Regions from separate parts of the Aestuariibius violaceus genome, predicted to be linked through region 2. Evidence: riboswitches for the same ligand, from Rfam matches in the RefSeq annotation. Region 2 holds a riboswitch; the other holds the start of a gene.
The links. Region 2 has a riboswitch for cobalamin ahead of AADZ90_RS03450 (DUF1636 family protein). Riboswitches for the same ligand answer to the same signal wherever they lie in the genome.
Positions count from the first base shown of each region.

Region 1: it holds a riboswitch for cobalamin, as region 2 does, so the genes downstream of both, AADZ90_RS04420 (HupE/UreJ family protein) here and AADZ90_RS03450 (DUF1636 family protein) in region 2, are expected to answer to the same signal.

Region 1 covers NZ_JBFONT020000001.1:887,071-894,879, forward strand. The annotation lists gene cobN (cobaltochelatase subunit CobN) at 1-620, opposite strand, end outside; gene AADZ90_RS04400 (GNAT family N-acetyltransferase) at 694-1,140, opposite strand; gene AADZ90_RS04405 (hypothetical protein) at 1,194-1,358, shown strand; gene AADZ90_RS04410 (GNAT family N-acetyltransferase) at 1,364-1,810, opposite strand; gene cobW (cobalamin biosynthesis protein CobW) at 1,879-2,922, opposite strand; gene AADZ90_RS04420 (HupE/UreJ family protein) at 2,995-3,642, opposite strand; cobalamin riboswitch at 3,758-3,986, opposite strand; gene smc (chromosome segregation protein SMC) at 4,216-7,668, shown strand; gene AADZ90_RS04430 (glycosyltransferase family 2 protein) at 7,729-7,809, opposite strand, start outside.
Region 2 covers NZ_JBFONT020000001.1:694,382-702,190, reverse strand. The annotation lists gene AADZ90_RS03485 (ABC transporter substrate-binding protein) at 1-653, shown strand, start outside; gene AADZ90_RS03480 (amino acid ABC transporter permease) at 655-1,509, shown strand; gene AADZ90_RS03475 (amino acid ABC transporter ATP-binding protein) at 1,509-2,237, shown strand; gene AADZ90_RS03470 (hypothetical protein) at 2,307-2,453, opposite strand; gene AADZ90_RS03465 (hypothetical protein) at 2,504-2,908, shown strand; gene AADZ90_RS03460 (PepSY-associated TM helix domain-containing protein) at 2,950-4,251, shown strand; gene AADZ90_RS03455 (DJ-1/PfpI family protein) at 4,336-5,151, shown strand; cobalamin riboswitch at 5,227-5,442, shown strand; gene AADZ90_RS03450 (DUF1636 family protein) at 5,544-5,954, shown strand; gene AADZ90_RS03445 (ABC transporter ATP-binding protein) at 5,951-6,733, shown strand; gene AADZ90_RS03440 (ABC transporter substrate-binding protein) at 6,746-7,684, shown strand; gene AADZ90_RS03435 (FecCD family ABC transporter permease) at 7,689-7,809, shown strand, end outside.

The sequences.
Region 1 (7,809 bases), 190 kb from region 2:
CGGTAGAAGACGATCGGGACGATGGGGGCGGCCGGGCGCCAGTGTGTGCGGATTTCGGTGAGGTCCGTGGGACCCGTGCCCGGCCAGTAGGCGCCGGCGCGGAGGAGGGGTTTGGCCTCGGGCGGTGTGTCGGTCTGGTCGAGGAGGTGGCGCGCGTAGCGCAGGAGGTTGGCGGCGTTTTCGGGGCCGCCTTCGACGAGGTAGGACCAGAAGTGGTCGTAGGCGTCGTCGGGAAGTGTCGAGAGGGCGCGGAGGTCGGCATCGGGTTTGTCGTCGCCGGGGAGGAGGGCGAGGGGGACACCCGCCTCGGCCAGGCGGGCGGCGTATTGGTCGGTGCCGTAGGGCCAGTAGCCGCGGCCGCCGAGCAGGCGGATGACGACGAGGCGGGAGTGCGTGGCGCAGGCGTCGAGGTGGAGATCGACGCTCATCGGGTGGCGCAGGTGGGTGAGGTTCGCGAGGCGGAGCGTTGGGCCTTCTGCGAGGTGCTGGTGGGCTTCGGAGAGGGCGGCGAGTTCGGTATCGGCCGCCGAAATGACGACGACGTCGGCGGGCGTCTGGCCGAGATCGACGGGGTCGGTGCCGTCTTCTATGGCGCCGGGGGTGGCGGCGATCAGGTGCATTTGGGCTCCGGTCGCCGCTGTGCGACGATGCCTCCGGCGGAGGTATTTTCGGCAAGATGAGGAGGGGTGCGGGTCATGGAGTTATCAGCGGCTTTTCCATGAAGATGGAGTAGGGGCTGTCGGTGTAGGGGCCGAAGGGGTCGCAGGGGGTGAAGCCGTGGCGGGTGTAGAGGCGATGGGCGGCGTCTAGGCCGGTGCCGGTTTCCAGGCGGAGGAGAGGGAGGCCCTCTGTCGTGGCCGTGTCGATGATGTTCGTCAGGAGGCGGTCGGCATGGCCTTTGCCGCGGGCGGCGGGGGCGGTGAAGAGGGACTTGATTTCACCGTAGCCATTCATGCGGGCCAGCGCGCCGCAGGCGTGGGCGTCTTCGGTGAGCCAGAGGGTGATGTGGGGTTGGGCGAGGGCGTCGAGGTCGAGGTAGTGGCAGGCCCCTTTGGGGAAGAGGCTGTTCATCAGGGCGTGGCTTTGCTCGAGCAGGGCCCGGGCCCTTGGGCTGCGGGGATCGGTTTCAACGAGGGTCATGGGAACGGTGCGGCGGCATGGCGTGTTTTCGGGGAGAAAGAGGGAGATACGGCATGGACGATACTGAACGTAGTGAAGCCGAGCGCGAGCCCGAGAAGGAGAAAGGGCAGTTCGACAAGCCGTCGAAGGCGTCCGAGGATTTCGCGATCGATGAGCACAAGGGCAAGAAGATCCGCGGGTTCGAGGATCGGCCGGATCCGGCGGACCCGCCGGAGTGAGGGGGTCATAGCGGCTTTTCCATGAAGACGGAGGAGCCGTTTTCCTCGTAAGGACCAAAGGGGCCGCAGCGGGTGTAGCCGAGGCGGGTATAGATGCGCAGGGCGGCGGGGGAGGCTTCGCCGGTTTCCAGGCGCATGAGGGGGAGGCCTTCTGCGGCCGCGTCTGCCTCGCAGATATCGATGATCGCGTCGGCGAGGCCGGCGCCGCGATGGGCGGGGTCGACATAGATGCGCTTGAGCTCGGCATAGCCGTCATAGGAGCCGTAGCCGCCGCAGGCGAGCGCCGCCCCGTCCCGACAGGCGGCGTAAAAGCGGATGTCGTCATCGATCAGCTGCTGCGGCGAGAAAGCGTGGCGGAGATGCGGGGGATAGAGCGCCGATTGCTCGGCTTCGCTGCCGGCGATCAGCCGGAGCGCGTCGGGGTGGAGCGGGTCAATGCGGGTGACTTCCATTCGAGACATCTGTCGGCAGTACCGAGAGTTGAGGAGGAGGCCCCGGCGCAAGGCCGGGGCGGTGTGGGTCATGCTGACAGCGCCCGTGTGATCGCCGCGCGGTCAAGGCCGGTCTGGCCAATGACGACCAGGCGGGTCTCGCGGGGGCCGGTGAGGGGCGTGTCGTAATAGGTCTCGATCCGCGGGCCGACGGCCTGGAGAGCGAGGCGCATGGGTTTGCCTTCGACGGCGGCGAAGCCTTTGAGGCGCAGGATGTCGTGGGCGCGGATGATGCCCGCGACCTGCTCGGCGAAGGCCGTGGGATCGGTGATCTCGGGGCGGGTGATTGTGAAGCTTTCGAAATCGTCGTGGTCGTGGTGATCGTGGCCGTCTTCGTCGTCGTGGTGATGGTGGTGGATCTCGTGGCGCGCCTTGGTGTCGGCTTCTGCCGCGGCGTTCTGGCCGAGGAGGAGGTCGAGCGGGAGCTGGCCGTGGGCGGCCTTGACGACGCGGACGGCGTCGCGGGATTTGGTGGTGAGGTCGGTGGTGAGCGTTTCCGCCTCGGCCTCGGTCAGGAGGTCGGTCTTGTTGACGACGATCATGTCAGCGCAGGCGATCTGGTCGTCGAAGAGTTCGGAGAGGGGCGTCTCGTGGTCGAGACTGTCGTCGGATTTGCGCTGGGCGTCGACCGCTGCCGGGTCGTGGGCGAAGCGGCCTTCGGCGGTCGCCTTGCCGTCGACCAGGGCGATGACGCCGTCGACGGTGACTTTCGTGGAGATCGCCGGCCAGTTGAAGGCGCGGACGAGCGGCTGGGGCAGCGCGAGGCCGGAGGTTTCGATGACGATGTGATCCGGGGCGTCGTCGCGGGCGAGGAGCTTTTCCATCGTCGGGATGAAATCCTCGGCCACGGTGCAGCAGATGCAGCCGTTTGAGAGCTCCATGATATCCTCGTCGCGGCAGGTAGCGTCGCCGCAGCCCTTGAGGATGTCGCCGTCGACGCCGAGATCACCAAATTCGTTGATGATGAGGGCGATGCGGCGGCCATTTGCCTGGGCGAGGAGATTGCGGATGAGCGTGGTCTTTCCGGCGCCGAGGAAGCCGGTGACGATGGTGGCGGGGATTTTGGCGGGCATGTGTGAGGATCCGGTCGCGCGGTTGCTGGGGGTGAGGCCCCGGCGCGGTGGCCGGGGCTTTGGGCGTGATCGTCAGACGGCGCCGGTGAGCGCGGCGACGATCGGGCCTTCGACGATCTCAAGCGCGAGGAAGGCGCCGACACCGGCGATGCCTGCGCCGATCAGGCGGGCATTGGTCGCTGTGGCGTCGGTTGCGCCGAAAAGCGTCCGGGCGAGCCAGCCGGCGCCGATGGCGATGGCGTACTGGATCGCGGCGAGGCCGATCAGGTAGCCGGTGAACACGGTCGCTGCCGCTCCTCCTTCCTGGCCGGCGATCGTTCCGCCGAAGGCTGCGCCGTGGACGAAGCCGAAGGCGGCGAAGAGGGCGAGGGTGGCGGTCTGGCCGGTCATCCGGCCGGAGGCGAGGATGCCGCCCAAGGTGAGGAGCGAGAGGACGATGAGGCCTTCGGTGAGCGGCATCTGGAAGCCGAGCGAAACAAAGACGCAGCCGGCGAGCATGGTCAGGATGTAGGCCAGCGGTGCTGTCAGGCGGCTGGCGGTGAAGCTGGCCAGGATGCCGACGGCGACGATGAAGAAGAGATGGTCGAAGCCGAGGATTGGGTGGCCGACCCCGGAGAGGAGGCCGTGGGAGAACGTCTCCATCGGTAGGCCGTTCAGCGGGTGGTGGGCGAAAGCGGGCGTCGCGGTGAGCGCGAGCGCGGCGGCGAGATACTTCTTCATGTCTGGTCCCCTTCGGATCCTTTGAAGGGGGCTTTCCTGGGTTGGGCCTCGGCCGCCCTTACGGGCGTTCTCGGCTGACCCCCACGGAACACCCCGTCCGTCGTTGCAGTCACCGGGCGGACCCGGTCGCATGGCTGGTCTCCTGGCTCGCGGGTCGTAGCAACCTGGCCTGCCTTCCCGGGGGGTGCCCCAGTGGCGTTCATCGGCCGGGCGCTCTCCGCTCACAGTCGCGGGGGCGGCTGCGGATCGGGGCCTCCTGCATGGATCGGCCCTTACCGCATTCCCATTTCGTCCCCGGAGGCGGTGTGCGCCTGTCGCGGGGAACCATGCATGGAATGTTGTGGGGCCCGGACAGTGGCGGCGTCAAGGATGATTCTCATCGGGTGGTGCTTTTGGAGGGGGTGGGACGCTCCGCGGGGAGTATTTTGGGCCAGATGAGGAGGGATCTCGGTTAGTAGGGCGCAATATCTTGTGGATAAAGCGGGTTTCAGCCGCAGGTCTGGTGTTTGGGGCGTTGACTCATGGGCGGAGGGCGAGTCACGGTCCGGTCTTGAGCAGAGAAGGAGACCCGTCATGAGGTTTTCCCGGCTGAGGCTGAACGGATTCAAGTCATTCGTCGATCCGACGGATCTGATCATCGCCGACGGTCTGACCGGCGTGGTCGGACCGAACGGCTGCGGCAAGTCGAACCTTCTGGAAGCGTTGCGCTGGGTGATGGGCGAGAACCGCCCGACCGCGATGCGGGGCGGCGGGATGGAGGATGTCATCTTTGCCGGGGCCGCGACGCGGCCGGCCCGGAACTTCGCCGAGGTGTCGCTGGTCATCGACAACACGGAGCGGCTGGCGCCCGCCGGGTTCAACGACAACGACATGCTGGAGATCGTGCGGCGGATCACGCGGGATGCGGGATCGGCCTACAAGGTTGGCGCCAAGGACGTGCGGGCGCGGGACGTTCAGATGCTGTTCGCCGACGCCTCGACCGGGGCGCATTCTCCGGCGCTGGTGCGGCAAGGGCAGATCAGCGAGTTGATCAATGCCAAGCCGAAGGCGCGGCGGCGGATTCTGGAAGAGGCGGCGGGAATCTCGGGCCTGTACCAGCGGCGCCACGAGGCGGAACTGAAGCTGAAAGGGGCCGAGCAGAACCTGTCGCGGGTCGATGACGTGCTGGAGCAGCTGGCGTCTCAGCTGGCCTCGCTCGCGCGGCAGGCCAAGCAGGCGGCGCGGTATCGGGAGATCGCCGAGGCGCTGCGCGAGGCGGAGGGGCTGCTGCTGTACCGGCGCTGGCGCGAGGCGGATCTGGCTTTAGCCGGGGCACGCGATGTGTTGAAAGACCGGTCGGTTGCGGCGGCTGCGGCCGAGCGGGAGGCCATTTCGGCCGGCACGGCACGGGAGGCGGCGGAGGCGGGGTTGCCGCCGGTGCGCGAGGAGGCGGCGATCGCGGCGGCGTTGGTGCAGCGGCTGGAGGTCGAACGCGGGACGCTGGAGGCCGAGGCCGAGCGGGCCGAGGCGGCGCGGGTGGCGTTGGAAGGCCGGGTGGCGCAGCTGGGGCGCGACATCGAGCGCGAAGGCGGGCTGAACCGCGACGCGGAAGAGACGATCGCGCGGCTGGAAGAGGAAGCGAAGGCGCTAGAGGCCGAGAGCGCGGGCGACGCGGCCCGGCAGGCCGAGGCGGAAGCGGCGGCGCGGGAGGCGGCGGAGGTGCTGGCCTCGCGCGAGGCGGCCCTGGCCGAGGCGACGGAGGATGCGGCGCGGCTTGCGGCGAGGCATCAATCGGCGGAGCGGCTGGTCGAGGAGACCGGCAAGGTGCTGGCGCGGGCCCGGTCGGAAGCGGCACGGGCGGCCGAGACGGTTGAAGCGGCGGAGGCCGCTTTGGGCCAGTCCGCGGGAGAGGCCGAGGCAGCGGAAGCGGCCGAGGCGGAGGCGGTGCAGACAGCGGAGGCGGCGGAGGCGGCGTTGGTCGCCGCCGAGGACGCGCGGGCCGCCGTGCAGGGGCGCGAGGCCGAGGCGCGGGCGGCGCGATCGTCGTCGGACGGCGAGGCGAAGGCGCTGGAGGCCGAGACGGCGGCGCTGGAACGCCTCGTGGCACGCGAGGCGGGCGATGGGGATCAGCTGATCGACCGGGTGAGCGTCTCGGATGGCTACGAGAAGGCGCTGGGCGCGGCCTTGGCCGACGATCTGCGGGCGCCTTTGGTGGCCGAGGAAGGCTCGGGCTGGGCGGCGTTGGCGGCTTATAAAAGCGTGTCGGATCTGCCGGGTGGGGCGGCTCCGCTGGCTGATTTCGTCGAGGCGCCGGGGGTTCTGGATCGTCGGTTGGCCTTGATCGGGGTTGTCGGTCGGGCCGAGGGGGCGGCTTTGCAGGCGGCTCTGGCGCCGGGGCAGCGGCTGGTGTCGCGCGAGGGGGATCTATGGCGCTGGGACGGGTTCCGGGCGAATGCGGAGGATGCCCCGTCGGAGGCCGCCTTGCGGTTGGAGCAGATGAACCGGCTGGCTGCCTTGCGCGAAGAGCTGGCAGCGGCGCGGCAGCGCGCCGAGGTGGCGCGGGTCGCGCATGAGGCCTTGGGCGCGGAACTGTCCGAGGCGGTGGCCGCCGATGGGGCGGCGCGGACAGCTCGGAAAGCGGCGGATGCAGCGGTCGCGGAGGCGCAGCGGCGGCAATCCCGGGCTGCCGCAGACCGGGATCTGGCGCAGGGCCGGCTGGAATCGGCGAAGCTGGCGGTGGTGCGGCACGAGGACGAGGCGCTGGCGGCCGAGGCGCGGCTGAAGGAAGCCGAGGCCGGGCTGGCCGAGGTCGGCGACCCGTCGGCGGCGAAGGCGGAGCTGGAAGACGTGCGGGTCACGGTCGAGGCAGCGCGGATGACGATGATGGCCCGCCGGTCGGCCTTTGATGAACTGCGCCGGGAGGCCGAGGCGCGGGCCGGGCGGCGGCGGGCGATCGAGAAGGATCTGGGCGGCTGGCGTCAGCGGCTTGAGAACGCTGCGGGACGGATGGCCGAACTGGTGTCGCGCAAGGCGACCTCGGAAGAGGAGCTGGTCGAAGTGTCCGCGCTGCCGTCGCAGGTGGCGGAGCGGATCGCGGCCTTGGCGTCCGGCAGCGAAGAGGCCGGAACGCGCAAGCGGACGGCCGATGAGGCGCTGGTGAAGGCCGAGACGGCGGCGCGCGAGGCGGATGTGGCCCTGCGGGCGGCGGAGCGGGCGGCGTCCGAGGCGCGGGAAGAGCGGGCGCGGGCCGAGGCCCATGCCACGAGCGCGGAGGAGGCTGTCGAGGCCGCGGCCTTGCGGATCGAGGAGGCGCTCGAGGTGACGCCGGAGCGGCTGCTGGAGGCTCTGGGGGCGGATCCCGACAAGATGCCCGGTGCCGAGGAGATCGAGGTGCGGGTTGCGACGCTGAAGCGGCAGCGCGATGCGCTGGGGGCTGTGAACCTGCGGGCCGAAGAGGATGCGAAGGAAGTCCGCGAGGAGCATGAGACCCTCGCCAAGGAGAAGCAGGATCTGGAGGCGGCAATCGCGGCGCTTCGCACCGGGATCTCGAGCCTGAACCGCGAAGGGCGGGAGCGTCTTCTGACGGCGTTCGAGGAGGTGAACCGGTCGTTCGGGATGCTGTTCAAGCACCTGTTTGGCGGCGGCGAGGCACGGCTGGAGCTGGTTGAAAGCGAGGACCCGCTGGATGCGGGGCTGGAGATCCTGTGCCAGCCGCCGGGCAAGAAGCTGTCGACCCTTTCGCTTCTGTCGGGCGGCGAGCAGACGCTGACGGCGCTTGCGCTGATCTTTGCGGTGTTCCTGGCGAACCCGGCACCGATCTGCGTGCTCGACGAGGTCGACGCGCCTTTGGACGACGCGAACGTGACGCGGTTCTGCGATCTGCTGGACGAGATGACGCGGCGGACCAATACCCGGTTCCTGATCATCACGCACCATGCGGTGACGATGGCGCGGATGGACCGGCTGTTCGGCGTCACGATGGGCGAGCAGGGCGTGTCGCAGCTTGTCTCGGTCGATCTGAAGCGGGCAGAGACGATGGTGGCTTGATTTTTCGGGCGGGTTTCGGGGATCTGAGGGTGGGGTTTTGACGCTCCGTTGAGGTTGGCGTCAGGGTTTCACTCCGAACTCCGTCAGGATGGCGTCGCGTTCGTCGGGTGAAAGCGCGTGTTTCCCCAGATAGCCTTGCCT
Region 2 (7,809 bases):
GCGAAGGGTTCGAAGCTGCCGTCGCCTATGCGATCGCCGCCGAGATGGGGTTCGAGTCCGATGCCGTGCGTTGGGTCAGAACCTCGTTCGACGCCGCGATCCAGCCGGGAGCGAAGGACTTCGACTTCAATCTTCAGCAATACTCGATCACGCCAGAACGGGAAGAGATGGTCGACTTCTCAGAGCCCTACTATTCCGCCGCGATGGCGGTCCTGACGACGGAAGCGGTGGTCGAGGCGGGGGCGTCGCCCTCACTTGACAGCCTGCGCGGACTGCGCTGGGGCGCCGTGGCGACGACAACGGCACTGCCCATGTTGACCGAAACGGTGTCGCCCGATCGCGACCCGCTTCTTTATGGCGACAATACCGACGTGACCGCGGCAATGCAGGCCGGCCAGATCGATGCGGCCTTCTTCGATCTGCCGACCGCACTCTATCTCGCTGCCGTCGTGGTAGACGGCGGTGTGGTGCTGGGCCAGTTCCCTGTCGACCGGACGATAACGCCTGATCGCTTCGGCCTGCTGATGGAAGACGGCAGCGCGCTGCGCGAATGCGTCGACGCCGCCATCGGCGCGCTGACCGAAAACGGCCGCCTGGCCGAAATCGAGGCGGAGTGGCTACAAGAGGCCACCGGCGTTCCCGTGATCGAGTAAGATGGCTGACGCACCGATGGTGGGGGCGGGGCCACAGCGGCCTGCCCCGACACGCCGCCAGAGCTACGAGGCAAAGCTGAGGCGGCGCGGAATCCTGATCGCCGCGGGCTCTACCATCGCGGTCGTGCTGGCCATCGTGATCCTCGTGCCGCGCGCCCCGGGATGGGAGGCCGTCAGGCGCAGCTTCTTTAACGGCGAAGTGTTTGCGGAAACCTTCCCCGGCCTTCTTCGCGCCTTCATGCTGGATGTCGCGATCTTCCTCTGGTGCGCCCCTGCGATTGCCATTGTCGGCCTGATGATCGCGCTTTGCCGGGACGCCAGCGCGCCAGCGCTCTTCCCGCTGCGCGCCTTCGGGGCGCTCTACACTGATATCTTCCGCGGACTTCCAGTGATCCTCGTTGTCTATCTGATTGGATTCGGTGTGCCGGGGCTGGGCCTGCCACGGCCTTGGAACTCACCCTATATCTGGGGATCGCTGGCGCTGATCCTCGTCTACGCGGCTTATGTGGCCGAGGTCATCCGATCGGGCATCGAGTCAATCCACAAGAGCCAACGGGCCGCCGCCGCCTCTCTCGGTCTCTCGGAGGCCGATACGATGCGCTACGTGATCTTGCCGCAGGCGATCCGGAACGTGGCCCCCGCGAATATGAACCTCTTCATTGCGTTGCAGAAGGACGTCGCGCTCCTGAGCTTCATAGGTCCTGTAGAGATCTTCCGGCAGGCTGGCGTCTACAAGTCACTGATGGCGAATTTCACGCCCTATGTGGGCGCGGCGGTGATCTTCCTTGCCATCACGATCCCGGCCACGCGCTACGCCGATTATCTTCTCGCACGGCAAAGGCGGCGGCAGGGGTGATGGCGAAACTGGAACTAAGGGGCGTCGCAAAGGCCTTCGGGGACAATGCCGTCTGCCGGGGAATCGATCTGAGCGTTGAGGAGGGGCAGATGGTCTGCCTCATCGGTCCGTCCGGGTCGGGGAAGTCCACCCTCCTACGCTGCATCAACCTGCTAGAACCGATCGATGACGGCGAGATCATGCTCGACGGGGAAGATATCAGCGTGCCGGGACTCGATCCCCAGCCAGTGCGGGCGCGGATCGGGATCGTCTTTCAGTCCTTCAACCTCTTCCCCCACATGACAGCCGCCGAGAACGTGATGCTGGCCCCGCGCCGGGTGCATGGCAAAAGCCGAGAGGCCTTGGCTGCGCCTGTCCGCGCGCTGTTTCAGCGCTTCGGGCTGGGCGACAAGATGGGCCATTACCCTGATCAGCTGTCCGGCGGTCAGCAACAACGCGTCGCGATCATCCGCGCGCTGGCAATGTCGCCCGAGATCATGCTCTTCGACGAGATTACCTCGGCGCTTGATCCCGAGCTGGTGGGGGAGGTCCTCGACGTCCTCCGGCAGTTACGGGGCGAAGGGATGACGATGGTCTTGGCCACCCACGAGATGGCCTTCGCGCGAGAGGTCGCTGACAAGGTCTGTTTTCTGGACGGCGGCATGATCGTCGAGGAAGGCCCGCCTGCAACGATCTTTTCGACCCCGCAGGAGCCGCGCACAAAGGCGTTTCTGAAGCGCGTGGTTTGAGGATGCGCGGGTCTGACGCCACAGGTTCCCGTTCTGAGATTTGATCTCCAAAGCCTGCCTCGGGGATCTTTAGTCTTCGGTTCCGCCCCGCATTTCGCACCCGACGACCTGATGGTGTTGGTGAAACTCCGAAACGTTGGCAGAGCTGATGACGTCACCGCAGGTGAACATACCAGGACTCAAGTCGCGGGCGCGGCGCGTCTCGAAGCGTATCATCTGAACGCTCCCTCCGGCCTCTGCGGCAATCTGGCATGAGGGATCCACCATTGCCCGTTTCGATGGGCACCTTCCTCGGCTATCACTCGCCCATGCGATGCGCGGTTTTACGACCCCTCCTGGTTCTTTCCCTGGTCCTCGGCCTTCTGGTGCCGAAGATGGGGGTCGTGCTGGTCGAGCTCATTCCAGGCTGGCAGACGATGGTGATCTGCACAGGGGGTGAGATGGTTGTGATGACGATCTCACCCGAGGGAGAGCCTGTGGAAGTCGAACAGGACGGGGCAGAGCCATGTCCGCCGGCGAATGTCATCGCCGATGCAGAACAGGATATTCCGCGCTGGGTCTATCTTGCCCGGGACTATGGGGATCAAGCGATCCATCGCCCCAGCCTCCGGCGAGATCTGTCCGTCATCCTGATACGCGGGCCAACCCGCGCACCGCCGCTGCCGATCTGACCAAAGTCCTCAGATCGAAGCTAAATTCAGGATACTGCTACATGACCGATGTCACTGCATCGGCGCAGTCCGGCGCAACAGCGACCGGCGGCGCCTTCTACCGCCTCGTGTGGAAATGGCATTTCCTTGCCGCTCTCTACGTTCTGCCGTTCATGGCCTTGCTGGCCATCACGGGCGGCATCTACCTTTACAAACCTCAGATCGAAGCCTGGCTCTACGCGGATCGTCTGACCGTTCCCATCGGGGCCGAAGCGATGCCGCATGAAGCACAGGTCGATGCTGTCGCAGAGATAGCCGGGATAACCCGCCTGCGTGGTGTGACCGATCACGATGCCATCGACAGATCGACCGTGATCGAGTTTGACGATGCCGACGGTGTCCGCTCAATCGCTTGGGTCGATCCCTACACGGCTGAGGTTCTGGCCGTAACACCCCGAGACGAGATGGTCATGCAGATCGTCCGCAAACTCCATGGCGAGCTTCTTTTGGGCGATCTTGGTACCAAATTCGTTGAACTCGCAGCCCATTGGGCCATCGTGATGTTCATCACCGGGGCCTATCTCTGGTGGCCGCGTGGCTCCAGAAGCTGGGGGAAGGCGTTCCGTCTGCCGCGCGGCAAAAGCCGGAGCTGGTGGCGCGAAACCCATCTCTTCACCGGATTTCTAGCCACGATCCTTGTCGTTCCGATCATCATAACCGGTTTGCCCTGGACCGATGTCTGGGGCGGCGGCCTGTCCTACGTGCAGGAACGTACCGGGCAGGACAGTCGCAGCTTGCGCTTCGGCGGTGACGTTCCGGACTCGACCGAATCCGAGGGCGATCCGATCCCCTTTGCCGACGTCTTCGGCATCGCCAAAGCCGAGGGTCTGGTTGCACCTTATGAGATGCGTCCACCCACGGATACTGAGGGCGCCTTCTGGATCCGCTCGGCCAGTATCGACCGCTACAACCAGACCGAACTGATCATCGACCAGTATTCTGGCGCGGTTCTGATGCGGCATGACTTCTCTGATAACCCCGTGGTCGCCCAAGGCATCTCGCTGGGGATCTCATTCCACCAGGGTGAACTCTACGGATGGGTCAACCTTCTGCAAAACACAATTGCCGCGACCGCAGCGCTTGTTCTGGCGGTCTCCGGCTTCGCTGCCTGGTGGTTGCGCAGACCCAAGGGAAGCCTTGGCGTACCTGCCGCACCGGATGCAGCGCTTGGCACCGGAATGATCTTTCTCATCATCGGGCTCGCTCTGCTGTTCCCGCTGATGGGTGCCTCACTCATGCTCGCCCTGATCCTCGACTGGGTGCTCTTCCGCCGCCTCGGCTGGTTTCGGGCTCACACGGCGTGACGATCCCAGGCGGGCCAACAATCTGGCCCGTCCCCCTCAGATTTAGGAGACAAACCAATGATCGACAGACGAACCTTCGCTTTGATGGCGGCACTTGGCCTCATTAGCACCCCGGCACGATACGCAACGGGACAGCAAGCCATTCCGCCGGCGTCGCCTCGCGCCGACCTTGATGTGCCCTTGCATGATATGTCGGGCTGGCCCGAGGACTGGACCGGCGACGAACAAGTGCTGATGCTGGCTTATCCAGGCATGACCGCGCTTGATCTGGTCGGGCCGCAATACATGTTCGGCAGCCTTTGGGGCGCAACGGTCCAGGTCGTTGCCAAGACCCGTGAACCCGTGGTCAGTGACACAGGCCTCACCATCCTGCCCGACATCACGTTTGACGAGGCGACCGACGCACCCGATGTGATCTTTGCACCAGGCGCGATCAGCGGCTTGCTGAACGCCATGGAAGACGACGAAACCTTGGACTTTCTTGCCTCCCGCGGCGAACAGGCGCGATATGTCACGGCGGTCTGCACCGGGACCCTGCTCTTGGGACAGGCCGGTCTGCTGGAGGGCTATCGGGCGACCACGCACTGGCTGGCGATGGATGTGCTTGATGCCTTCGGCGCGATCGCCGTCGATGACCGCGTCGTGCGCGACGGCAACCGTATCACCGGCGGCGGCGTTACTGCTGGCATCGATTTTGGCCTGGCGATCATCGAGGAGTTGCGCGGCACCGAATATGCACAATCGGTGCAACTGCTTGCGGAATACGCTCCGGAGCCGCCCTTGAACGCTGGTTCACTCGAGACCGCCCCTCCCGCGGTGCGCGATCGCATGACGAACATGTTCGCAGGGTTCGAGGTCCATGCCAGGTCTGTCGCGTCGCTGCGACGGAAGGGAGGCTAGGGATCCGCGATCGGCGGTGCCCGTCTGATGCGATGTGCAACCTCTGATCGCTGTATTGACATTGCACGTCGGGGCGCGAAAGCTCGCCCCGATGGTTCCCAGACGCCAGCGGCCGACGGGATGAAAAAGGGAACATGGTGCGGTGTAGCCATCAGGCGCCAAATCCATGACTGCCCCCGCAACTGTAGGCGGTGAGCCAACCTGCAAACACCACTGGGCCAGACGGTCTGGGAAGGTGCAGGCAAGCGAAGACCCGCAAGTCAGGAGACCTGCCATCTGATTGCAACTCGAACCCAGGCGGGGTGTCCTGGATGGAGGCCGAAGATGGTTATCACGGGCTTGCCCGGCAACAGGATTGGTCCCCGCTTCCCCGCCAGCGCGCGGAGGGCGCCATGGATCACGAAAAGACATATCATCGCATCACGATCTGCACCTCATGCCGCCATAAGGGCGAGATCTGCCGCCCGGGCCATGCCCTGATCGAGAAGCTCCGAACCGCGATCGCAGCGGGCGGTGACAGCATTTCTGACCAGTTCGAGATCTCGGGCGTCGCCTGTATGGCGGGCTGCGACCGCCCTTGCACGGTGGCCTATCACGGTAGCCGGAAGGCAACTTATCTGTTCGGGGATATCGAGGCGGATGCGGATATCGGCGACTTGGTCGCCTTCGCTCGGCTATATGCCGACCTCCCGGATGGCTGGTATTCGTCGTTCGACCGTCCGGGTAAACTGCGCCATACGACACTTGCCCGCATCCCGGCGGCCGTCATCGCAATTGAAGCGGTTGGCGAACCGGTCTCATGAGCGCCGCTTCCCTCGCCGTCGAAGATGTCAGCTGGGCGCCGCGCCGGGATCGCACGCCGATCCTGCATCCCACAAGCTTTGCTCTGAATGCAGGCGATGTCCTCGGCATCGTTGGCGCGAACGGGGCGGGCAAATCAACGCTTCTGCGCCTGCTTTACCGCTACCACAAGCCGCTGACGGGCCGGATCCGCGTGGGCGTGGATGATATCTGGGCCCTGGCGCCGCGTGCCGTTGCACGCAGGATTGCGGCAGTCCTCCAGGAGCAGCCTACGGACTTCGCGCTGACAGTCCGCGATATCGTCTCGCTTGGACGGACACCCCATCGCGGCGGTTGGGCGGTCTCAGGCAAGCGCGATCAGACCATAGTCGAGGAGGCATTGACCCGCCTTGACTTAGGCGGCTTTGCCCATCGCCAACTGGGCACGCTTTCGGGCGGCGAACGCCAGCGTGTCATGGTGGCCCGCGCGCTTGCGCAGGAGCCGCAGGTGCTGGTTCTGGACGAACCGACCAATCACCTCGATATCCGCCACCAGCTTGAAATGGTGGCCCTGATCCGCAGTCTGGATCTGACCATCGTCACGGCGCTCCACGATCTGAACATGGCGGCCGGGGTCTGCGACAAAATCCTGCTGCTCAGGCACGGCCAGATGACAGGCTTCGGGCCGCCAGCGACCGTTCTAAGCGAGACCACCGTTTCAACGGCGTTCAATGTCGCCGCGCGGCGGGAAAGGCTGTCGCTGTCGCAAGATGATCATCTGACCTTTCATCTTCCCCATTGAAGGATATTCCATATGCGCAAGACGCTTCTTCTCTCATTTGTCATTCTCAGTATCGCGAGTGCCGCGACCGCACATGTCACGGTTCAGAGCTGCAATCGCGAGGTGACTTTCGACGCACCGCCCACAGCAGCCATTTCGAACGACGTGAATTTGACCGAGATGATGCTTGTCCTGGAGCTAACGGATCACATGATCGGTTACACCGGCATCTCGGGATGGAGGACGCTGGATGAGGAGATGCGCACAGGGGTCGAGGCGCTTCCGGAACTGTCCAAAAAGTATCCAAGCAAAGAGATCCTGATCGGAGCCGGGGCGGATTTCTTCTTTGCCGGATGGAATTACGGGTTGCGGGCCGGTGGCGAAGTCACGCCCGAGACGCTCGCCCCCTTCGGCATTCAGGTCTACGAGTTGACCGAAAGCTGCACCCATATCATGAACAAAGAGAAGGCCAGCATGGAGGACATGTATAACGACCTCCTGAACCTGGGCCGGATTTTTGGGGTGGAGGATCGCGCAGAGGCGCTGGTCGCAGGCTACCGGGCTGAGCTTGCAGCGTTCACGGACACGCTTGAAGCCGGCGAAATGCCTGTCCGCGTCTTCGTCTATGACAGCGGTGAGGATGCGCCATTCACGGCCGGGCGCTATGCGATGCCAACGGCAATGATCGAAGCAGCAGGCGGCATCAACGTGATGGAAGACTTCGAGAAGAGCTGGGCGACTGTTGCTTGGGAAGAGGTTATCGCGCGCGATCCCGAGGTCATCGTGATTGTGAATTACGGCGACGTCACCGCAGAGCAGAAGAGGGACTTCATGGTGTCGAACTCCGCCTTCGCCGGGATCGATGCTGTGCAGAACGACCGCTTCGTCACGCTCGACTACGTCAAGGCAACGCCCGGCCCGCGCAATATCGAAGCAATCAAGACGCTCGCCGCCGCGTTCTGGCGGGAGTGATAGGATGACCGACGCCGCCACGACGGCCTCGCGCCCGCCGAAACGGTTGACCGGTATCGGGGCGGTGGCGGCAATCGTCCTTGCGCTGTTGGCCTCGCTTTCCGCGGCAATCAGCATCGGCGCGG